3 regions of the Shewanella khirikhana genome follow, and region 2 is predicted to be linked to each of the others. Evidence: predicted binding sites of a transcription regulator. Region 2 holds the regulator's gene; each other region holds the start of a gene.
What was found. Region 2 encodes FliA, which starts transcription of late flagellar genes. Its sites were predicted from a motif close to CTAAAGNTNNNNNNNNNNNNGCCGATA; they were not measured.

Region 1 (7,708 bases), 600 kb from region 2:
CAGGCCTGGTGGGATCTGCGTCTTAAATATCAGGGCGTGATGGCGCCGGTTGAACGCACTGAAGCTGATTTCGATCCGGGTGCCAAGTACCACGTACCGGGCAATGTGCCTTACACCCGTTACTTCCTGGCGCATATTCTGCAGTTCCAGTTCCACCGTTCGCTGTGTGATATCGCCGGCGACAAGGGCCCGGTTCACCGCTGCTCCATTTACGGCAACCAGGACGCCGGGGCCAAGCTGGATCAGATGCTGCAAATGGGTGCCAGCAAGCCATGGCCGGAAGCCCTTGCAGTGGTTACCGGCAGCAAGGACATGGATGCCAGCGCCGTGCTGGATTACTTTGCGCCGCTGAAAACCTGGCTCGATAATGAAAACACCGACGCCGGCCGTACCTGCGGCTGGTAAGGTAAATCACTGAAATGCAAAAGCCCGGCGAGTCCGGGCTTTTTTATGCTTTTTTGTATGCTTATTTGTATGTGTTGCTGACGTGATTTTTCACCAACACATCTCAGCACTTGCTCTTTTGCGGCGAGTGCCAAAACACATCTGTATCGGTAAATATAAATCCCATTCGCCCTTCAAGGGATTTAACAGCAACCCGGCACGGCAATCCACCTAAATGACGCCATGATTGAGGTTTTAGCGTCTGGCGCCTTTTCGGTGAGTTTCTCTGTCGTGAATTTTTTTCGCCTCAGACTTTCTCAGCATCACATAAAAGGCGCCGCTGCCGCCTTCTTCCCGCGTGGCGCTGTGAAACGCCTGCACCTCGGGGAGCTGCTTAAGCCAAGTGTTGAGTGCAGACTTTATCAGTGCGACCAGCGCGCCGCTGCCGCCGCCCTTACCGGAAATCAGCAGCAGATTCCGCTCGCCGCGATACATGGCGGCGTCTATCAGCTCGAGCAGCCTTGCCCGCGCATCAGCGAGCTTTAGGCCTCGAAAGTCTTCACGGGTTTTCGCCTCATAGCGCCCAAGACGCAGCTGCTTTAATACTGCGTCCTGCACCCCTTCACGGGCAAACTCGAGCACATCGTCTGCGCGGCACGGCTCAAGCTCAGCCGGATTTATGGATAATGACTCCAGCCTTTCATCGGTATCAGCGTTGGCACGCCTTAGCCTGGCGGTTTCATCATCGGTAGCTGAGACACCGAAATGCAACTTATCGTCGGTTTTCAGCGGCCTGACATCCGCCATTTCAGCAAAGAACAAATTCAGGTCTTCACACTGCACGCTGCTGCCTCCTGTTTGGGAAGTAACACACTTTGTAAAGATATGCCGCTTGGGTTACGGCCACTCATACATTATATTTGCCCCATAATAGCGCTAAACAAGTAACACAGATGAGAATTTTTCCGATATTGGCAGGCCTTTTGTTATCGTTTGCTGCTTTGGCAAGCAGCACGGCGCAGCAAAGTGACGACCTGGCAATCAATCACACCTACCAGGTGTCTGCCGAAGCTTTTGATAAGCTGAACGTTGCACTCATTGCCGAAATCTATGCCGACAACGCCTGTTATATCCCGGAGCGGCACGATAAAGAAATTGTCCGTGGCCGGGATTCGATAGTGGCGCTTTACGATAAGTTTTTCGGCAAAATTCGTAAAAAGAACGCCAGAATTGAAGTGGATTTCCGGGTTATCGACCGCAGCCGCAGCGGTGATTCGGTCACAGACGTCGGTTATTACCTGATCCGTTTTCACCCGGCGGCCGATACCGGCGAGCCTGTGAGCGAATACGCCGGTAAGTTTGTTACCGTGGCCAAAAAGCAAACCAATGGCAAATGGTTGCTGACACTGGACTCCAGTAATCGCGCAGAACCCAGGTTCTACTACTCGGCCAAACCCGTTGGCGAGCTCTACTACGGTTTACGCTTTGATGAACCGGTAAAGCAGGATATGCCCTGACCGTTTGCCTTTTGGGTTCCTCTTAAAGCGGCAGTCCCTCATCGGATTGCCGTTTTTGTATTTAATCACTGCAAACCAGGCTTGAATTAAACCCTGTTCCGGGGCCAAAATCGGCCAACATTTCTGTTCTCAGGATAAACCCATGGATATTCAGGCCTGCCCCTGCGGCGCCGGGCAATATGACACTTGCTGCAAGCCATATCATGAAGGCGCATTGCCATCTCATCCAGAAGCCCTGATGCGTTCACGTTACAGCGCTTTTGTGCTGGGGCTGTGGCAATACCTGATAGATACCCATCACCCGGATTATTTAAATGGCCTGACCGCAGAGTTGCTGGCAAATGGCCCCCACACCAATTGGGCTTCATTACAGGTACACGAATCTTCAATGGATGGCGCTGATGGCATGGTGCATTTCAGTGCCTGGTATAAAGAGGGACGGGTGCTCGACGCCATTTGTGAACGGTCATCATTTGTACAGCAGGGTGGCCGCTGGTATTACACCGAGGGAGAGCAGTTTCGAGCGAAGCTTCCCGGCCGCAACGATCCCTGCATTTGCGCCAGCGGCAAGAAATTCAAGCAGTGTTGCGGCAAGTGAATCGGACAAAAGAAAAAGCCAGGCAATTCAGCCTGGCTTTTTTACTAAGCGTGAATCATGCATCAGTGAACCAGTTGCGGTTTTAAAGTGCCAATAAAGCGCGCAAACTCGGCCTCTCGCAGCGCCGGGCTGTAAAGGAAGCCCTGGGCCTGATGGCACAGATTGGCCGCCAGAAACGCTTCCTGCTCGGGCGTTTCCACCCCTTCTGCGGTCAGCGACAGGTTCAGCGCCTTGGCCATGGCGATAATGGCGCTGACAATCTCGCGGCTCTCGCGGCTGATGGTGAGATCGGAAATAAATGAACGGTCGATTTTAATTTTGCTGATCGGGAACTGCTTAAGATAGCGCATCGAACTGTAGCCGGTGCCAAAGTCATCAATCGCCAGCCCCACACCCAGCTCGGCCAGCTCCTGACACAGGTTGGTGGCATAGCGAATATCTTCCATCAGCTCGGTTTCGGTGATTTCCAAAATCAGCGTTTTGGGCTTTAACCGATAGCGGGTCAGCAATTGCCATACCTGCTCGTACAGATTGCCTGAGAAAAACTGCCTGGCCGACACATTCACATGCATCGAGATATCGATATTGTGGTGCTGCCACAGATTGAGCTGACGACAGGCCGCTTCCAGCACCCAGCTGCCAATGGCTGTAATAAGTCCGGACTGCTCGGCGATGTCGATAAAGGCGCCCGGATACAGCACGCCTTTTTTGGGATGATGCCAGCGGATCAGCGCTTCGGCGCCGGTGTATTTTTCATTCTGTAAGTCACGAAGTGGCTGATAGTAAAGCTCAAACTGGCGACCACGAATGGCGGAATGCAGATCGCGCTCGATTTGGGCATCATCTTTAAAAGCGCTGAGCAAGGTGCTGTTAAACACCTGGATGGCGGTGCCCTGCTTCTTTTTGGCGTATTGCAGTGCAATATCGGCGCAGGTCAGCGGCGCTACCAGATTGCTTACCGACGCAATGTCGACAATGGCCAGCGCCGGTTTGGGGTCGACCTGCTCGCGGCCAATTTGCACCGACATGGCCAGATGCTGATAGAGTCTATTGCTGATGAAATCCACTTCACTGCTGTGCTTTTCGCCAAGCAGCAAAATCGCGAACTCGTCGCTGCCCACCCGGGCGATTTCGGTGGCTTTATTGATGTCGGAGAAATGCCGCAAGCGGCGGGCCATCTCGATAAGCAGCGCATCGCCCTGCTCGTGTCCGTAGGTATCGTTAAAGCGTTTAAAGCCAACAAGGTCGATAAGCAGCAGTTGCCCCTGCTGGGTACGCTCAAGCACCCGATTGAAATGCAGCCGGTTATAAAGCCCGGTCAGATTACAGCGCCAGGCGAGGCGCTCCAGCTCCTGCTGATAACAATGCTGCTCGGTGCTGTCTTCACAGGTCACCAGTACATAGTAGTTACCGCGCTCGGTAACAAACTGACTTGCATGGTATTTAAGCCAGTAATCACTGCCATCATAGCGCTTGAGTTGGATCTCTCCCTGAGCACTGAGGCCGCGGAAAATTTTGCCAAGCACCTCTTCACCCAGCCTGGGGTGCTGCTTGAAGAAATCCAGTTGCCTCAGTGAGCGGCCAATGACTTTCTCCCGTGGCACACCCGTGATTTGCCCATGGGCACGGTTAACGTATTCCACGGTTTCGGTGTGCAGGTTTATCAGCATGCACACCTGCTCAGACTGCTCCACAGCGCTTTTGAACAGCGACAGCTTTTCTTCTCTGTCGTAAGTGTTGCGGGTAGCAAGGGCCAGAGCCAACTGATCGGCCACCTGATTGGCAACATGAATTTCACTGTCGGTCCAGTTGCCGGTTTCACTGCGCTCAAGACACAGTACCCCTTCCAGGTGGCCGTTGATACGAATAGCCACCTCGAGGCTGGAATACACTCCGGCAGGCAGATAATAGCTGTCTTTAAGTTCAGTCAGGCGGGGATCGCACGCGGTGTCAGCGGCATCAATCTGGCGGCGGCTGCCAAGCTCTTCAAGGTAGAAAGGACAATCTGAGATTTGTGACGGCCGCTGCACGGCCGCGCCGAGGGCTGCATTGCCGAAATGTGCCACCCGATATTGGCTGGAGAGTTCGGCATCGAATGCCCAGACGCAGGCACTGGACAAACTGAGCGATTGGCACAGCAGTTCTGTGGCCAGCTCAGCCGTTTTGCCAAAGTCTCCCTGCTGTTTTGCAGCAGAGAGCACAATTTGTTCGACCAAAAGTTGATGTTTACGCCGTTTCACGCATGTCCCTAAATCCCAGGGTATGGGATAACTGCAGTGGCAAGCCACCGGGTATTTTTATTCTTATATTTTATGAAGTTCGAATGTACATCAGCTTGGTTTTAGGGGGCAATATACAGTTTATGTAAATTTTTTCAGATCCCCTGCTCCAACTGAAAAATCATCTTCTCGGCCGCCACATCAAAGTTGAGTTTAAGCACAACCCCATCGACGGTTTCTGCAATCTCATAATGCACCTCGCTAAAGCGTGCCACCGCCTTCTCCTGCAGCGCTCTGGCCTGCTCAAAGGCATCATCGCCGCCAAATGTCAGCAGCAGCTCGGTATCTTCTTCACCTATTACCGCGCCGATATCAACAAAGCTGCCGCAGTCGGTGCAGGTATCGTTAACCTGATGGCTCTGATTGTCTTTAATGGCTTTCATCTGCATGCTCCTTACTTTTGAGAAACCTCAAGTATAGAGCAGTTTATTGGCGCAAAACCTGCCCGGGGTCAAGCTCCTGCCATCATTTTGCCAAGGCTTCGCTGCGCCTCGAGCACATCATTAAAGTGCATCAGTGCCTCGGCCGGTGCCGGGGCCGCGCCATAAAAGCGGTGTCTGACATTGGCTTCACAATTATTGAGCGCAATCACCATATCGGCAGGCTGCTGACCACGAATAAGCACAGGTTCAGGCAGCAATGCCTGATTCAATCGAAACGCGGTATGACCAAAGGTTCTGAACACGCCGCTGTTGTCCATGCAATCTTCACTGCCAGGGGATGCAACCAGAGGCTGTTTGGGCGGTAATTCGAATCGTTTGCTCAGTGTTTGCTCAACCGACTCATCGGCAGACAGGCAAAACTCTGCAAAATCACGGGCATCCTGGGACAACATTGCCAATATCAAGCCAAAGTCGCCCCGACGGCCGTCTTCAACGGCACGGGCAAGGCGGTCACCTACTTGGCTTTCATTGACTAAATCAGCAGCAATCTGCATAAAAAAACATCACAAAAACAGGTCGTTGTCATTTAATCGACCAATCGGCGACTAACTTTAGCCTTTTTTGCAAAATTGGCCTTTACATGACAATCGATTCTGCTTACTATGGCCGCCGCTGATGAGGAGGGGTTCCCGAGTGGCCAAAGGGATCAGACTGTAAATCTGACGGCTCCGCCTTCGAAGGTTCGAATCCTTCTCCCTCCACCACTTCAGCAACGCAAAAAATGTAAAGCAAGAAACTCGTGGAGGGGTTCCCGAGTGGCCAAAGGGATCAGACTGTAAATCTGACGGCTCCGCCTTCGAAGGTTCGAATCCTTCTCCCTCCACCACTTGTTTCTTTCACTTTACGCCATGATGGAGGGGTTCCCGAGTGGCCAAAGGGATCAGACTGTAAATCTGACGGCTCCGCCTTCGAAGGTTCGAATCCTTCTCCCTCCACCATCTTCTCTGCCCTCGCGGGCAGCTGCTGTTGTAAATCAACACACTTTCTATATCTCGTCATACCAAACGCATTAATTTGTATCGGCCTGTATCTGCTTTGATGCTGACGCTGTGAAAACCTGCTGATTTTGCATATTATCCAAGCTCGTATCGCAAAACACAGGACTCCCCATGAGCCTTCCCATTTGCACAAGCTGGGTTGCCAACGCCATCGGTAAAATTGAAGCCGACTTTCAGCGCAGCGCCGACACCCATCTGATTAAACTCGAACTACCGATGCTGGACGGCATCGACATCTATTTAAAAGACGAAAGCACCCACCCGACCGGTAGCCTCAAACATCGTCTGGCCCGTTCACTGTTCCTGTATGCCCTTTGTAATGGCTGGATTAAAGAAGGCACGGCGGTTATTGAGTCCTCATCCGGCAGCACTGCGGTGTCTGAGGCCTATTTTGCCCGTCTGCTCGGCCTGCCCTTTATTGCGGTGATGCCAAAGAGCACCGCCAAACGCAAAATCGAACAGATTGAGTTTTACGGCGGCCGCTGCCACTTTGTTGAGCATTCCAGCGAGATCTACGCCGAGTCAGAGAAACTCGCCAAAGAGTTAAGCGGCCACTATATGGATCAGTTCACCTACGCCGAACGGGCCACCGACTGGCGCGGCAACAACAATATCGCCAATGCGATTTTTGGCCAGATGGAGCGCGAACCACACCCCATCCCCAGCTGGATTGTGATGAGCCCGGGCACCGGCGGCACTTCGGCCACCATTGGCCGCTATATCCGCTATCAGCGTCTTGCCACCAAATTGTTGGTGGTCGATCCGCAGCACTCGGTATTTTACGACTATTTCAAAAGCGGCGATGCCGCCATTACCTGTGAAAAAGGCAGCTGTATTGAAGGCATTGGCCGCCCCAGGGTGGAACCTTCCTTTATTCCGGGCGTGGTGGATGAGATGCTGAAAGTGCCGGATGTGGACTCCATCGCCACCATGTATTGGCTCGAATCGCTAATCGGCCGTAAAACCGGGCCCTCTACCGGCACCAATCTGTTTGGCGCGCTGAAACTGGCTTCCCAAATGAAGGCCCGCGGCGAAACCGGCAGCATAGTGACGCTTATCTGCGATCCGGGCGAGCGTTATCTCGACACCTACTACAACAGCGACTGGGTAAGCCTGCACATTGGCGATATCACCGCTGCCAGCGCGGCGCTTGCTGCCTTCAGTGAAAGTGGCAGGCTGTGAGTGCCTGATGCCCTAACTAAAAAAGCTCCCTCGGGAGCTTTTTTATTGGCACGACTTAAATGAGTGAATTACCAAATCAGTCGATATTCAAATACTTGTGGGTTTGAATGGACAGACGCCAGTTGCGGGCAATGCAGGTTTTCATCGCAAGCTCGGTGGCACGGGGCTTTTGGCTGATTGGCTGCAAACAAATGGTCTTGCTGCTGATATCTATGCCATCGAGCAGTGCATCGAGCTCATCGATATGTGCATCGGTGGCCACCGGGTGTTTGATTTCATTGGCACGCTCAAGCGCTTGTTTCAGCAC
Region 2 (7,708 bases):
CAGCCGCTGGCGCAGCTTTGGGCGCTGCGGCAGGTTTGGCAGCCGCTGCCGGCGCTTTAGGTGCAGCAGGTTTTTCAGCGGCTTTCGGCGCTGCTGGCGCAGCAGCAGCCGTTTCAGCACCGGGACCGGCACCTTTACCGTGCAGCTCATCAAGCAGCTTTTCGAACTCGTCATCGGTGATTTCGTCAGTGTCGACGTTGTCAGCTGGACTCGGCTCGACCTTGGCAGGTGCTTTGTCTTCGGTGGCTTTGAACTTTCCGGCGCCGTGAAGCTCATCAAGCAGGGCTTCAAATTCATCGTCGGTAATTTCGTCGCCGCCCGGCTCCGCGGCAGGAGCCGCTGGTGCTGAGCTTGCCGCTTTGGGCGCAGTGTCTGCTACGCTTGGGCCTTTACCGCTGCCATGCAAGGCATCGAGCAAGGCTTCAAATTCGGCTTCGTTTATTTCATCAATGCCACCGTCGCTGGCGGCTGGCTCATCGAACAGGTCGACGCCGGCGATAGGCGCTTCGTCAAAAAGCACATCATCGCCGCCTGCTGCGGGAGCATCAAACAGGTCAACACCCGGGATTTCCGGCTCAGGCTCAGCAGGCGCTTCAACAATTTCTGGCTCGCTGGCGCCGCCTTCTGATGGCAAAGGCTCACCCGAAGCCAGCAACTTAAGCTTGTCCAGCAGCTCTGGCGATGCAGGTTCCTGCTCCTGGCCGGCTTGGGTCTGGGCGAACATGGTATTAATGGCATCGACCGCCTGAAGGATGATATCCATCAGTTCGGCGCTGACATGGCGCTTACCCGTTCTTAATAAATCGAAGGTATTTTCCGACTCGTGGCACACGTCCACCATGGGCGCCAGGCTAAGGAAGCCCGCGCCACCTTTTACGGTGTGGAAGCCACGGAAAATGGCGTTGAGCAGATCTGTGTCTTCCGGGTTGTTTTCAAGGGCAACCAACTGCTCTTGCAACAGCTCCAGAATCTCACCGGCCTCAATCAGAAAGTCCTGCAGAATCTCTTCATCAACATCGAATGCCATTAAATTGACTCCTTATCAGAAACCCAGGCTGGAGAGCAGATCGTCGACTTCGTCCTGACCCGTTACCACGTCCTGACGAAGCTCGGCGTTCATAATCGGCCCTTCGGCTTCAATGGTGTTGACGCTTGGGCTGGTACGCGGGGTCATTTCTGTTACCGGTTGCTCGCCAAAGACGGTCAACATGGAGACCAGGCTGTTTTCAACTTCCCGAACCAAGTCGATTACCCGCCGGATCATTTGTCCGGTCAGATCCTGGAAGTCCTGCGCCATCAAAATTTGATTGAGCAGCTCACGCAGCCGCTCTGAGTCTTGTTCACTACGGGTCATCAATTGCTGAACGTCGTGGCACAAGCTCTTGAATTCAGTCAGTTCAATGTCACGCCGCATCAGTTTGTCCCAAGTTGGTGTGACAGTTTTAATATGGTTGATTAAGGCATCGGCCAATGGCAGACACTCTTCCACGGCATCCATGGTCTTGTTGGCGGCTTGCTCAGTCATGTCGATAACATAATTGAGGCGCTCTTTGGCATCAGGAATATCGACGCTGGCCAATTCCGCCAGACGGCTGTCGAGCTGAAAATCCACCAGGGCGCTGTGAAGCTGACGAGTCAGTTTGCCGACTTCGTCAAAGAGTTCCTTTTGAATGGGGGCCGCCAATTCGCGGATCAGCAAATCGGCTTTTTCCTGCTCGCCGCTGCTGAGCAGCGTCACGAGTTCCTGTGCCTGTTCGAGACTAATGAGCCCTGATGTTTGTGCCTGCATAGCTCATCCTTGCTCAACCAAGTCGTTCGAAGATCTTATCCAGCTTCTCTTTCAGTGTCGCAGCGGTAAAGGGCTTCACTACATAGCCATTTACCCCAGCCTGAGCGGCAGCAATGATCTGTTCACGCTTGGCTTCGGCGGTCACCATCAGCACAGGGATATGCTTCAGACTCTCATCGGCGCGGATGGCCTTGAGCAAATCAATACCCTGCATGCCGGGCATGTTCCAATCGGTAACCACAAAGTCGAAATCGCCCTTCTGAAGCATTGGCAAGGCGGTTGAGCCATCATCTGCTTCCTGGGTGTTATTGAATCCCAAGTCTCGCAACAAGTTCTTGATGATACGTCTCATCGTTGAAAAGTCGTCAACGATAAGAATCTTCATATTCTTGTCCAAGGTTTCCTCCGGTGAGCTGACACTCTAACTGCTCGATAATGAATTATACGTGTGTCCAATGCTTGAGCTTGCCCTTGAGTCTGAGCATCGCCTGACTGTGGATCTGGCATACCCGCGACTCGCTGACGTCAAGAATGGCACCTATTTCTTTTAAGTTCAGTGCTTCATCGTAATAAAGCGATAACACCAATGCGTCTCTCTCCGGCAACTGGCGAATGGCATCTGCCAAGGCCTGTTGAAACTGGCTACCCGCCAGGTCGTCATAGATGTCGTCTGTTTGCTCCCCATCGGGAACCAGCACATCCTGAGATACGCCCAAATCTTCTATCCCTATGATTTTCCCTACAGAAACATCATTGAGAATATGATGGTATTCATCCAGCGACATATCAAGTCTTTCGGCAATTTCACTGTCGCGGGCATCCCGCCCCAGCTCCTGCTCTAACTCATCAATGACCTGGGCTACTCTTCGCTGGTTACGGTGTACTGACCGTGGCACCCAGTCGCCCTTGCGGATTTCATCCAACATGGCGCCGCGAATGCGGATCCCGGCGAAGGTTTCAAATTTGGCGCCTTTGCCACCATCAAACTTGGTCGAGGCCTCCAGCAGGCCAATCATGCCTGCCTGGAGCAAGTCGTCCAACTGTACGGATGCCGGCAATCTGGCCAACATATGGTGCGCGATTCTTTTTACCAGCGGTGCGTACTGTTCAACGATGGAGGTTTTATCCTCCATGGAGGTATACGCCGCGGCTTTATTCACTCGCTCTGTCCTCTTGATACTCGGGACGGTGCACCAGACGCTCTACAAAGAACTCCAGGTGACCACCGGGCTGCTGGGGTATAGGCCAGCTCAGCACCTTGTTGGCCAAACCGTGATATGCAATCGCGGCTGGAGACTTCGGATAGGCTTCTACGATCAATTTTTGCTTACGTACTGATTTTCGCAAGTTTTCATCGAAGGGAATTGTTGCAACCAATTCCAGTGCCACATCCAGAAAGCGGTCAGTTACTTTGCTGAGTTTAGCAAATAACTCCATACCTTCCCGGAGACTGCGCACCATATTTGCAACAATTTTGAACCGGAACACACCGTGTTCGCGGCTGAGGATCTTAATGAGGGCATAAGCATCCGTGATGGACGTAGGCTCATCACACACCACCACCAGTACATCCTGGGCGGCGCGGGAGAAGCTCAGTACCATATCAGAGATACCGGCTGCGGTATCCACAATCAGTACATCGAACTGGGTGCGCATTTCACTGAAAGCGCGGATAAGTCCGGCGTGCTGTGCAGAGGTTAATTCCACCATGGCCTGGGTACCGGAAGTGGCTGGCACTATACCAATCCCCTTGGGACCACGGAGAATGATGTCATCGAGCTCCGCATCGCCCGATAACACGTGGGAAAGATTTTTCTCGGCGCGAAGCCCCAGCATGACGTCGACGTTGGCCAGACCCAAGTCAGCATCCAGCACCAACACACGCTTGCCCTTTTCTGCCAGAGCCACAGCCGTATTGATGGAAACGCTGGTTTTGCCTACCCCACCCTTGCCGCCAGTGACGGCAATGACTTTTACTTTTTCGTTATATGGCTGATTCATCATACGTAAACCGCTTGCTTGATCACGGGTCATAGCTTCACTCAAACGCACAGGTCGTGTTATCCGACCATAAATTATTATCGATACCCTGATACTCAGGTTCATTCAGGGCATCGAGCGCCTGCTTAGCCAGCGACAGAGTATCTGCCACCTGCATATCCTCGGGCACACGTTGTCCGTCGGTTACATAACTCAGCGGCAGGCCACTCTGAATAAGGATACTCAGTGCTCCTGCCAGAGACACGGATTCATCCAGTTTGGTCAGCACAGCCCCCGACAGAGGGATGCGCTTAAAGTGCTTAACGGCGTCCTGAAGCACCCGGCGCTGCGATGTAGCTGACAATACCAGATAACTGCGAATCGGCAAGGCGCTGTTCGCCGTCAAATTGTCCAGTTGTTCAACCAGGCGCATATCTCGCTGGCCCATACCGGCGGTATCTATCAATACTAGCTTGCGATTGCGCAGCTGATAAAGAATTTGTTGCAACTCATTGAGATCATGAGCTTGCTTCACAGGACATCCCATGATTTTGCCATAAGTTGCCAATTGCTCAAAGGCTCCGATGCGATAATGATCTGTGGTGATTAAAGCCACCTGATCGGCACCGTGATGCGCTGCAAAACGGGCGGCAATTTTGGCAATCGAGGTGGTTTTACCCACGCCGGTTGGACCAACAAAGGCCACCACACCGCCGCGACGAACAATGTCATCACCTTGATTATCAAGCATATTTGCCAAACTTTGTGGCAATGCCTTCACCAGTTCTGCCGGTGTATAGTGCTGAGCGAGCCCTGCCAGCTTGGATGCAACTGCAGGTGAAAACTCCGCCTCCAGCAGCCGGGTTTCCAGCATGGCACCCACAGGATCGGTGCGCTTTTTTTGCTCCATCATCAAAGAAGAAACCTGATGAGTCAGCAAATTACGCAGCGATGCCAGCTCTTCTTTCATGGCATCAAGCTCAATTTGTTGGCGGCCACCTGCGCGGGATTTGTCCGCATCCGGGGTAAAAGTAGCCTGACGGGGTGCGTCTTTCATCTTTGGCGCGGCGGGCGCTTCCAGGCCACGGGCCCAGGCTGGCATATCATCTTCTTCCACCACGCGGCCCATTTGCTGATTCATGCGGCTTTGTTGACGCTCCAGCAGCGCCTGCAATGAATCGGCCGGTGCTTCGTTAACTTTTTGACGGCTGGCGCGCACAGGCTGGCGGCCACCCAAAGAGACTTTATCTTCCGAAACCTGCTCAAACGGATTGGGCATGGCTGGCTTTGGCTCGAGGTTAGGCTTGGGCTCGTCGTAATCCACCGCGGCCACAATCTCGATGCCACCGGTGACTTTTTTGTTGGACATGATCACGGCATCAGCGCCGAGGGTTTCTTTGACCTGGGCCAGAGCGGCGCGCATATCTTTTGCAAAAAAACGTTTGATTTTCACTGTACTACCCTCTTACTGGCCCACGGCTGACACAATTCTTATCTGCTTCTCATCGGGGACTTCCTGGTAGGAAATCACCCTCAGGTTGGGAATGGTGTATTTCACAAAGCGCGACAGCGTCGAGCGCAGCATTCCCGAGGTCAGCAGGATAGCGGGTTGACCCACCATTTCCTGCCGCTGAGCGGCGTCAGCCAGTGACTGTTGCATCCGCTCGGCCAATCCGGGTTCGATGTTGGGACCGTCGCCCCCGGAAGCCTGCATAGACTGATGCAACATCTGTTCCAACTCTGGCGCCAAAGTTATGACAGGGATTTCCGCCTCTGGACCGGCGATTTCTTGAACAATCATACGTTTAAGCGCAATACGTACCGCCGCAGTCAATACTTCGGTATCGTTGGACTTGGGACCATATTCCAGCAGTGTCTGGACTATGGTGCGCAGATCCCGCACCGATACCCCTTCGTTGAGCAGGTTTTGCATCACCTTCACCACGTTGCCAAGGGACATCACATCGGGAATGAAGCCATCCACCAGCTTGGGCGAATGCTTGGCGAGAATATCCATCAGCTGCTGTACTTCTTCGTAGCCGAGCAGCTTGGACGCATTGTTGGTCAGCACCTGGCTGATATGGGTTGCCACCACGGTTGAGGCATCCACCACGGTGTAGCCCAAGGTCTGGGCGTGTTCTTTCAGCTCAGGGGCAATCCACACAGCTTCAAGACCGAAGGCCGGGTCGCGGGTCACGACGCCATCGAGCTGGCCGAACACCTGCCCCGGGTTAATGGCAAGCTCGCAGTCGTGGCGGATTTCCGCCTCACCCACAACCACGCCCATCAGCGACACCCGGTAAGTACTGGGCGCCAGATCCAGATTGTCACGGATATGCACCGCAGGCACCAAAAAGCCCAATTCCTGCGACAGCTTCTTGCGTACGCCCTTGATACGGGACAGCAGCTCACCGCCCTGACCTTTATCCACCAATGGGATTAAACGGTAACCCACCTCTAGGCCGATGGTATCCACATGGCGCACATCGTCCCAGCCAAGCTCTTTGGGCGAATTATCCAGCTTATCGACAGTGCCACTGGCCGCGGCTTCCAGGGCTTCGGCTTTACGCTTCTCGATGCGCTTATTGAGGAAAAAGGCACCGGCCCCGGTGGCCAGAGCAAACGACAAAAACGCCATATGGGGCATGCCGGGCACAATACCCATCACAAACAATACCCCGGCGGCAATGGCCAGCGACTTGGGATTGTCAAACATCTGACTCATCACCATGCCGCCCATATCACCTTCTTCGTTCTGACGGGTCACCATCAGCGCCGCGGCAATCGACAGCAGCAAGCCGGGGATTTGCGCCACCAGACCATCACCTATGGTCAGCAAGGTATAGATTTCAACCGCACTGGAAAAATCCAGGCCGTGTTGCACCATACCAATAATGAAGCCGCCCAGGATGTTGATCACCAGGATCAAAATACCGGCGATGGCGTCACCTTTCACAAACTTGGACGCACCGTCCATGGCGCCGTAGAAATCGGCTTCCTTGGTCACTTCGGCGCGGCGGGTACGGGCTTGTTCCTGATTGATAAGACCGGCGTTAAGGTCGGCATCGATGGCCATCTGTTTACCGGGCATGGCGTCCAGGGTAAAGCGGGCACTCACCTCGGAGATACGGCCTGCACCCTTGGTCACTACGGCAAAGTTGATGATGATGAGGATTAGGAACACCACCAGACCCACGGCATAGTTGCCGCCAATCACGACCGAGCCGAACGCTTCAATCACTTTACCGGCAGCGTCGGCGCCATTGTGACCTTCAAGCAATACTACCCGGGTAGAAGCAACGTTCAGCGCCAGTCGCAGCAAGGTAGCAACCAGCAGCACTGTGGGGAATGCGGCAAAATCCAGCGGCCTGTTGGTGTAAATAGCCACCAGCAGCACCACCAGCGCAAGGGCGATGTTGAACGAGAACAGGATATCCAGCAAAAATGCCGGCATGGGCAATACAATCATTGCCAGGGCAGCAAGCACCAGGGCTGGTGTGCCCAGTCCCTGCAAATTTGCCGGTTTTATCTTCTTAATCTGCCCAAGCTGGCCCATTACATCCATTCGACGCTACCCAAAATTGACGCTTTGTCTGTGGGTAGCAAGTTCCAAGCCAACATCAGGGAAGATCTGAGCCCAAACGATTCAATGCTCAGTATTTGAACTCGTCAGGAATAGGCTGGTTAAGTGGGATGGGAGTGGGTTTACGGCCGCGCCCCTTGCGGTATTGCCTGAGCTGGAACACATACGCCAGTATCTGCGCCACCGCGGTAAAAAGGCCATCGGGCACCTGCTGGTTAAGCTTGGTGGTGTGGTAAATCGCCCGTGCCAATGGCGGCGCCGATACAATGGCCACATCGTATTCCCGGGCAATTTCACGGATTTTGAACGCTACGGTATCCACGCCTTTGGCCACCACAAAGGGCGCTGGCGAGCGC
Region 3 (7,708 bases), 2.1 Mb from region 2:
AGGTTTCGGCGGCCTTTTTCCTGGATCTCGGGATTGCCTGATTCCATCATCATCCATACCCAAGTCTGGATCAACGTAAGCGGCGGGTACTGAACTTTTGAAGAATCCAACATAAAACTTCCTTAAGTCTTTGTATCTAACAGAAATAAATTCTGTTTATTGCTCTGGGCGTCAGTAGGGAACACTGAGCGACCCGCTGAAGTGGTCACAGATTAGCAAATTCTTTTTTTTTGCATAACCACGAACTGCCGCGATACTGAAAAAAAATGCATCAGCTAGTAGTAAGTGGTTATACAAATTCATTTTGAATAAGTCAAAAGTATGATGATGTCGCGCATTATACAGTACTAAGTTCTATAAAGTGCCTTTGTCAGCTGGTTTTGCTCATACCAAAGGTGGCGGGCATTTCGTGACTCGAACTAGAGGCAAGTATTCGGCGGGATGATAGAATGCCTGTCAAATTCCCAAGCTGAATGAGCCATGCGTCCATCTGCCTATTTCGAAGGTCCCATCGATAAACTCAATTGGAAAGTGCTTAAGCTGCTCTGGCCGTATTTACTGGAGTTCAAGGGGCGCATTTTGCTGGCACTGTCCTGTCTGGTGGTGGCCAAGCTTGCCAGTGTTGGCATGCCGTTCCTGCTTAAGGAGCTGGTGGATGGTATGGATGAGGGACGGGCTCAGGCGCTGGTGGCTGTGCCCATTGGCCTGGTGCTGGCTTATGGCGGCGCGCGTTTGTTGATGGCGCTGACCGGGGAGATCCGCGACACCCTGTTTGGCCGGGTAACCGAGCGGGCCATCCGGCGGCTGGGGCTCGCGGTGTTTGAGCATTTACACCGGCTGGACCTGGATTTTCACCTTGAGCGGCGCACCGGCGGTCTGTCGCGGGACATAGAACGTGGCACCAGTGGCGTTAGCTTCCTGATGCGTTTTATGGTGTTCAACATAGTGCCGACCTTGCTGGAAATCGGCTTGGTGGTGGGCATTTTCTTCGTAAAATATGGCTGGCAGTTCGCCGCCATTACCCTGGCATCCGTGGTGGCCTACATCGGTTTCAGCGTGGTGGCAACCGAGTGGCGTACCGGCTACGTGCGCGAGGCCGCCAAGGCCGACTCCATTTCCAACACCCGCGCCATCGACAGCTTGCTGAACTACGAAACCGTAAAATACTTCAACAACGAAAAGTACGAAGCCGATCACTACGACAAGGCGCTGGAAACCTGGGAAACTGCCAAGCGTAACAACCGTTTGTCGCTGTTTGCCCTGAACGGTGGTCAGGCTTTTATTATCGCCGCCGCCATGACGGCCATGATGGCCCTGGCTGCATCTCAGGTCACCGAGAGCAAGATGACCCTCGGTGACTTTGTGCTGATAAACGCCTTTATGATGCAGCTGTTTATGCCGCTGAACTTCCTGGGATTTGTGTACCGTGAAATCCGCGGTGCGCTTGCCAATATCGAGCGCATGTTTGGGCTGCTGGATCAGACTCCGAAGATTTTGAATAAAGACACAGCACAGGCATTTCAGTGCCGGCGCGGCGAGGTGCGTTTTGAGCAGGTGTCCTTCCGTTATGACGAGCGCCCTATCCTCAACGAGGTGAGTTTTACCCTGGCTCCGGGCGAAAAGGTGGCGGTGGTCGGCGACAGCGGCGCCGGTAAATCTACCCTGATTAAGCTGCTGTTCCGCTTTTACGATGTCAGTGGCGGGCGTATTTTAATCGATGGCGTCGATATCCGGGACATGACCCAGGACAGCCTGCGCCGCGCCATCGCCATCGTGCCCCAGGACACAGTGCTGTTTAACGACTCGCTGCTGGAAAACATCCGCTATGGTCGCCCGGGCGCCAGCGATGATGAAGTGCGGGAAGTGATTCAACATGCCCATCTGGCCGAGTTTGTGGCCTCCTTGCCCCAAGGGCTCGAGACCAAGGTGGGTGAGCGAGGACTTAAACTCTCCGGCGGTGAAAAGCAGCGGGTGGCCATTGCCAGGGCCATGCTCAAGGGCTCGCCCATTCTGGTGTTTGATGAAGCCACTTCGTCGCTGGACAGCCGCTCCGAGAAAGCCATTCTTGATGCCCTCAGGGAAGTGGCGGTGGGGCACACCAGTCTGGTGGTCGCCCACAGGCTGTCGACCATAGTGGATGCCGACCGTATTGTGGTGCTCAGTCAGGGCAAAATTGCTGAACAGGGCAGCCACAGTGAACTGCTCGCCAAAGGCGGTTTGTACAGCCGTCTGTGGCACATTCAGCATGAACAAAAGATGAAGTGAAGTTCAGGTGCGATTCAGCAAGCGGCTCGCATAATCCCTTAAAAAACGTGGGAGTTGTAACGGAGTCGCTATGAAAAATATCGCTTTGTTGGTCAATCTGGAAGGCATGCCGGAGAAAGTAACCACGGATTGGAACGCGGTTGCGGCAACCTTAAAAAAACGTCAGGTAACTCAGGAAGGTCTGTTGGATATTTATGCCCAACTGTGTGCCGGACTGAAGGTGTCGACCCGGGGGTTAACCCTGGCGAAGCTGAATACCGACCTGATGTTGGACGGTATTATTCGCGACAGCCAGCCTGCACGGCAGGCCAGCGTCAGCTTTTATTAATCGGTTTTGCGGGTGAGGGGCGGATTCTGGCGCCATCCCTCACACAGAATAGGGGGCTGCTTACTGTCATCGGCGGGAAGCAGGCGGATAATGCGGCCATCCCTGAAGCACAGCTGCTCACCTTCGATTTCCGTCAGTCGGTCACAATTCTTGCAACTGTTACTGCGGGTTTTTGCCTCGGGTAACTTTGGGTTGTTCACAAACAGGATCCTGAGCTGATTGTTGTTGATCCACCTCTCACTTTAATCCGTTCATGTGAGGCAAATCAATCATAGGCCGCACATTATACCCAAGCGAAATTAAGTTTAAATTAAAACTTAAGTCTAAACTCTAAACCCCAAATCACCAGCGATATGCCACTTTGCAGCGTTAATCGCTAAAGTTGTGCAAAAAATCGCCGATAATAAGTTGATATGCGATCCCGTTATCGAGGTGAGTTATGGAAATCCGTCCCAGTCCGCAAAATCACGGCGCCGAAGTATCGGCCGTTGCCAAGGACAAATCGACCCAGACCGGCCGCAATCATGGCCAGGACGTGGCCGTGGTTGCCAGCCAAAAAACCGCTGCCCATTCCAGCCGGGCATTGATGAATGCCGCGATCCTCTCGGCGCAGCAAGAAGTTAACCTCAGTGCCGCCGACGAGCCCATGGTACTCTTGTACCGTGCCGCCATTGAGGCCATCAACGAGGAACTGGCCCCCGCCATGGGGGAGCAGGCCATTCAGCGTCTGGCGGACGAAGGTGTGGATACCTCGCCCGAGGCCACCGCTGGTCGCATCGTCGACTTTGCCACCCAGTTCTTTGCCTTGCATCAGTCGCAAAATGCCAGCCAAAGCTTTGATGAACAGCTCAGTGGATTTATGGACATCATAGGCGGCGCTATCGACCAGGGCTTTAAAGAAGCCCGCGACATCCTCTCGGGTCTTAAGGTGCTTGAAGGCGATATTGCTGCCGGAGTCGACAAAACCTATGAGCTGGTGCAGCAAGGGCTGAAAGACTTTGCGGACAGCTTCAGCACCGAAGAGTCGCCGGAGCAAACAGAGTAAACTTTGGCCTGCGTCGGCAGTCGGGCTGCGTAAATAAAGGTCTTCAATAAAAAGGGTTTTTATTTCGCGGCCCTGTGCTTATGCTGGAAGCCTGGTACACAGTAGCGGGAGCGAACATGTGGGTTGAAGGCACCATTCTGGCGCGGCGTGATTGGACTGACAAACTCTTCAGTCTGCAGATAGCGGCAGACATATCCCCTTTTATTGCCGGGCAGTTTATCAAGCTCAGCCTTCAGCACGAGGAGCGGCGGGTGGCCCGGGCTTACTCACTGGTGAATCCTCCCGGCAGCGATTATCTCGAAATTCTTGCCGTTGCCGTTGAAGACGGCCAACTCTCCCCTAAACTTCAGGATTTGAACGTCGGCGATACGCTGGAAGTCTCGGCCACGGCCACTGGGTTTATGACCCTTGATGAGTTGCCCAAGGCCGAAAGCGCCGGGCGTCAGCTGTGGATGCTGGCCACCGGTACCGCGGTTGGCCCCTTTATCTCAATGTTGAAGACCCCAGAGCCTGCTGCGCGCTTTGAACATCTGGTGCTGGTGTATGGTGTGAGGTACGCAGAGGACCTGGCCTACCTCGAGGATTTACAGGCACTTGCCAAGGCCAACCCTGATTTCCATTTGGTGCTATCCGTCACCCGTGAGCCTATGACGGGGGCACTGCAACAAAGGATCCCGCAGGCGCTGAGCTCGGGTGAACTGGAGGCCATGACCGGGCTTACCCTCTCGGCCGAACACTCTCAGGTGATGATTTGCGGCAATCCGGGCATGGTGGCCGAGTGTCAGACACTGCTGCTTGAGCGCGGATTGGCCAAAAACCTGCGCCGGGCGCCCGGCAATATCACGGTCGAAAAATATTGGTAATTAGTGCGTTGTGACGTTTCGGGATTAAGTGTTGTTTGCACTGGCGGGTCCTCGTTCTAACCTTGCAGAAACACCAACCAAGTTGCTGTAAAACATCTGTGAAAAGTCCACATGCTCCAAAATAAGGATATAACCATGAAACTTCTGTGCTCTGCGCCTTCACCTTATTCCCGCCTGGTGCGCATTGTGGTGCGCTATCTGGATCTGAAGGTAGAAGAGATTGGCACCAACCCCTTTGATAACAGCGATGAACTGCTCTCTGGCAATCCGCTTGGGCAGATCCCCTGCCTGTTTTTGAGCGATGGCGCCGCCCTGTACGACAGTGAAGTGATCAGTCGCTATTTGGATGTGACCTATGCCAAGGGACAGCTGTTTGGCGACCCGGCCGCCGACTGGCAGGCGCAGTGTCAGTTTTCGCTGATAAAAGGCCTTATCGACAGCGCGGTGAAGTTGCGTCAGGAGCAAATGCGCGAAGATGAAGGCGTTCGCTCGCCATTCTGGACAGCCCGTTTTGAGCAGGCGTTGCTGCGGGGCTTCAGGGAGCTTGAGCGTCAGGGAGCCGGCAGTTCAGGGCGTATCGATATCCGCGCCATGGCGCTGGTGTGTTTGATTGAATATGTCGAGTTCCGCCACCCCTCGCTGGAGTGGCGCAACCTGGCTCCGGCATTGGCGCTGTGGTTTGACGATATCCGCGAGCTGCCTATTTTTGCCGAAACCCGGCCGAACTGAGCGTTTAGCGCTGCCTTGGGATAACACATCAGGCCTGCGATATGCAGGCCTGATGTGTTTTGGAGACAGATTCTGTTTGCGCCCTTAACGGTGCTGGCTACATATCGCTGCGCCTGCGCCCCCTTGGCATCAGCCGCTTATTGGTTTCGCCGAAGTGGCCGTAGAGTTCTTCCGTGAGGCCATATCGTGCCCGCCTGTCAGAACCGGGCACCCGCCGGTCTTCATAGTGTTCGTAATGGCATTGGCAATGGGCCTGTTGGCAACCCGGTAAGGGCAGGGGCGGGGCATCGGCGGATAAAAAACGTTTTCCATCTATGGCTTGTCTGGCATCGCAGTCTTGATTGCCGGGTGCCACGGCAACACAGTGAAACGGATGCTCACCCTGAGGGATGCTTTCGCTATGGCGCACGTGTTCTTTTACGTCCTCGAGTGTTTCACACAGGGCATGGTCTTTAAAGTGGTTGGCGGCGTGCGCATCCTGCTGATGATGATTGTGCCTGTGTTTGCGGTGGCGCTGATGCCAGTGATCTGACTGGTAGCGGCTGTAGAGAAACCAGCCCAGTGTCAGCACCGAGGCCAGGATCAGCAACGACAGTGCCATGGGGTCTCACTCCTGAGTCCTAAACAATTAAGCTTCAGTTTAGTTTAGTTTGCGATACTGTGCGGTTATCGGCTTTACCCTTCCCAAAAGATTCAGATCAAAATCTTTTTAAATCATGACGTAAGATAACATTTCGGCGTTTTTTTGTTGCCAGGTTCCAGCCCTTGAATTACCCTTTATCGAAGTGATAATAATTATCATTAGTTAGATTGATAGAGGACGGAGATTGCGCTGTTCGCTTGGGCCGAATGGGCCGATCCGCAGCTTCGTCTTTCACTGGCACACCTATCACCGGAGTTCGTCATGAAAATATCCAAGGGAGTTCTGCTGGCCGGTCTGGCCTGTTTTGCTGGCTCGAGCATGGCTGCTGACAAGCTGACTGTTTATTCCTATCGTCAGGCATTCCTGATTGAGCCGATTCTGGCGGAATTTACCAAGGAAACCGGGATTGAAACTCAGGTGGTGTTTGCCAAAGACGGCATTGCTGAGCGTCTGCAGCGTGAAGGACGCCTGTCGCCAGCCGATCTGGTGCTGACGTCCGAATTTTCCAAGCTGATGGAGCTGGTGGATAAGCAGCTGGTGGATAAGGTCGACAGCGAGGTGCTCAAAGAGAACATTCCGGCGCAGTTGCGCTCCGGCGATGACGACTGGTATGCCCTGACCGTCCGTACCCGCAGCGTCTACTCCTCGAAAGAGCGTCTGGGCAAGCTGGATATTGACTATGAAGATCTGGCCAAGCCTGAGTACAAAGGCAAAATCTGCACCCGCAGCGGCAAGCATCCGTACAACATCTCCCTCGTGGCATCCATGATTGCCAATAAAGGCGAGGCCGAGACCCGCACCTGGCTTGAAGGTCTGAAGGCCAACCTGGCGCGTAAGCCTCAGGGTAATGACCGGGCGCAGGTAAAGGCGGTGAAAGAAGGCCTGTGCGATATCGCCATCGGTAACAGCTACTACTACGGCGCCATGATGCAAAACCCCGAGCAAAAAAGCTGGGCCGAAGCCGTTTACATTAACTTCCCCAATCAGAAAAACCGCGGTACCCACATCAATGTGTCGGGTATGGCACTGCCCAAGCATGCTCCCCACCGCGAGCAGGCGGTTAAGCTGATGGAGTTCCTGGCCTCTGACAAGGCTCAGCAGGCCTACGCCGAAGTGAACATGGAATACCCGGTGAAGGTAGATGTTAAGCCATCTGAGATGGTGGCCTCCTGGGGCGAGTTCAAGGCCGATAGCCTGCCAATCGGTAAACTGGCCGAATACCATGGTGCGGCGGTGAAGCTGCTGGATGAAGTGAAGTTCGATCTTTAATGGCGGGATAGCCAGGGGAGGGCTTAGGCCTTCCCCAACTCATGGCGGCGCCACGGGAAGGCGCCGTAACCGGAAATTTCTATGGTTGTTGGATTGCCCAAGCGCTGGTCGTTTCTGGGTTTTTTTATTGCATTCCTGCTGCTGACTCCGCTGCTTGCTCTGCTGGTCACCGCTGCCTTGCCCGATGGCGAGGTTTTTTCGCATCTGCTGGAAACTGTGTTGCCCACCTATGTGGCCAATACGGCGCTGCTGATGCTGGGGGTATCGCTGCTGTCGGTGCTGTTCGCCGTGCCCGCCGCCTGGTTGGTGGCCCGCTGCGAACTGCCTGCGAGGCAGTTTTTCCAGTGGTCGCTGCTGTTGCCCCTCGCCATGCCCGGCTATGTGGTCGCCTACGTGTACACCGACCTGTTGGATTACCCCGGGCCGGTGCAGCGCTTTGTGCGGGGCCTGCTGGATGCCACTGGTCCCGGCGACTATTACTTCCCTGAAATCCGCAGTCTTGGCGGCGCTACTGTGATGTTGGCGCTGGTGCTCTTCCCTTATGTGTTCCTGCTGGCCCGCACCGC

Region 1: a site for FliA is predicted at 5,750-5,776, ahead of STH12_RS07495 (VC2046/SO_2500 family protein). Genes of this name have one in related genera too.
Region 3: a site for FliA is predicted at 2,970-2,996, ahead of STH12_RS00940 (DUF5610 domain-containing protein). Genes of this name have one in related genera too.

The regions. Positions count from the first base shown of each region.
Region 1 is NZ_CP020373.1:1,717,843-1,725,550, forward strand. It holds gene STH12_RS07465 (M2 family metallopeptidase) at 1-405, shown strand, start outside; gene STH12_RS07470 (Smr/MutS family protein) at 640-1,227, opposite strand; gene STH12_RS07475 (YybH family protein) at 1,338-1,901, shown strand; gene STH12_RS07480 (YchJ family protein) at 2,044-2,499, shown strand; gene STH12_RS07485 (putative bifunctional diguanylate cyclase/phosphodiesterase) at 2,562-4,739, opposite strand; gene STH12_RS07490 (DUF406 family protein) at 4,874-5,161, opposite strand; gene STH12_RS07495 (VC2046/SO_2500 family protein) at 5,230-5,715, opposite strand; tRNA gene STH12_RS07500 (tRNA-Tyr) at 5,841-5,925, shown strand; tRNA gene STH12_RS07505 (tRNA-Tyr) at 5,963-6,047, shown strand; tRNA gene STH12_RS07510 (tRNA-Tyr) at 6,075-6,159, shown strand; gene STH12_RS07515 (PLP-dependent cysteine synthase family protein) at 6,331-7,401, shown strand; gene queE (7-carboxy-7-deazaguanine synthase QueE) at 7,478-7,708, opposite strand, start outside.
Region 2 is NZ_CP020373.1:2,319,293-2,327,000, forward strand. It holds gene STH12_RS10150 (chemotaxis protein CheA) at 1-1,027, opposite strand, end outside; gene STH12_RS10155 (protein phosphatase CheZ) at 1,043-1,789, opposite strand; gene cheY (chemotaxis response regulator CheY) at 1,803-2,186, opposite strand; gene STH12_RS10165 (RNA polymerase sigma factor FliA) at 2,230-2,949, opposite strand; gene STH12_RS10170 (MinD/ParA family protein) at 2,942-3,823, opposite strand; gene flhF (flagellar biosynthesis protein FlhF) at 3,828-5,222, opposite strand; gene flhA (flagellar biosynthesis protein FlhA) at 5,235-7,334, opposite strand; gene flhB (flagellar biosynthesis protein FlhB) at 7,423-7,708, opposite strand, start outside.
Region 3 is NZ_CP020373.1:229,273-236,980, forward strand. It holds gene STH12_RS00920 (hypothetical protein) at 1-113, opposite strand, end outside; gene STH12_RS00925 (ABCB family ABC transporter ATP-binding protein/permease) at 481-2,265, shown strand; gene STH12_RS00930 (hypothetical protein) at 2,336-2,593, shown strand; gene STH12_RS00935 (hypothetical protein) at 2,590-2,793, opposite strand; gene STH12_RS00940 (DUF5610 domain-containing protein) at 3,033-3,638, shown strand; gene STH12_RS00945 (ferredoxin--NADP reductase) at 3,755-4,501, shown strand; gene STH12_RS00950 (glutathione S-transferase family protein) at 4,637-5,230, shown strand; gene STH12_RS00955 (hypothetical protein) at 5,328-5,831, opposite strand; gene STH12_RS00960 (extracellular solute-binding protein) at 6,135-7,142, shown strand; gene STH12_RS00965 (ABC transporter permease) at 7,224-7,708, shown strand, end outside.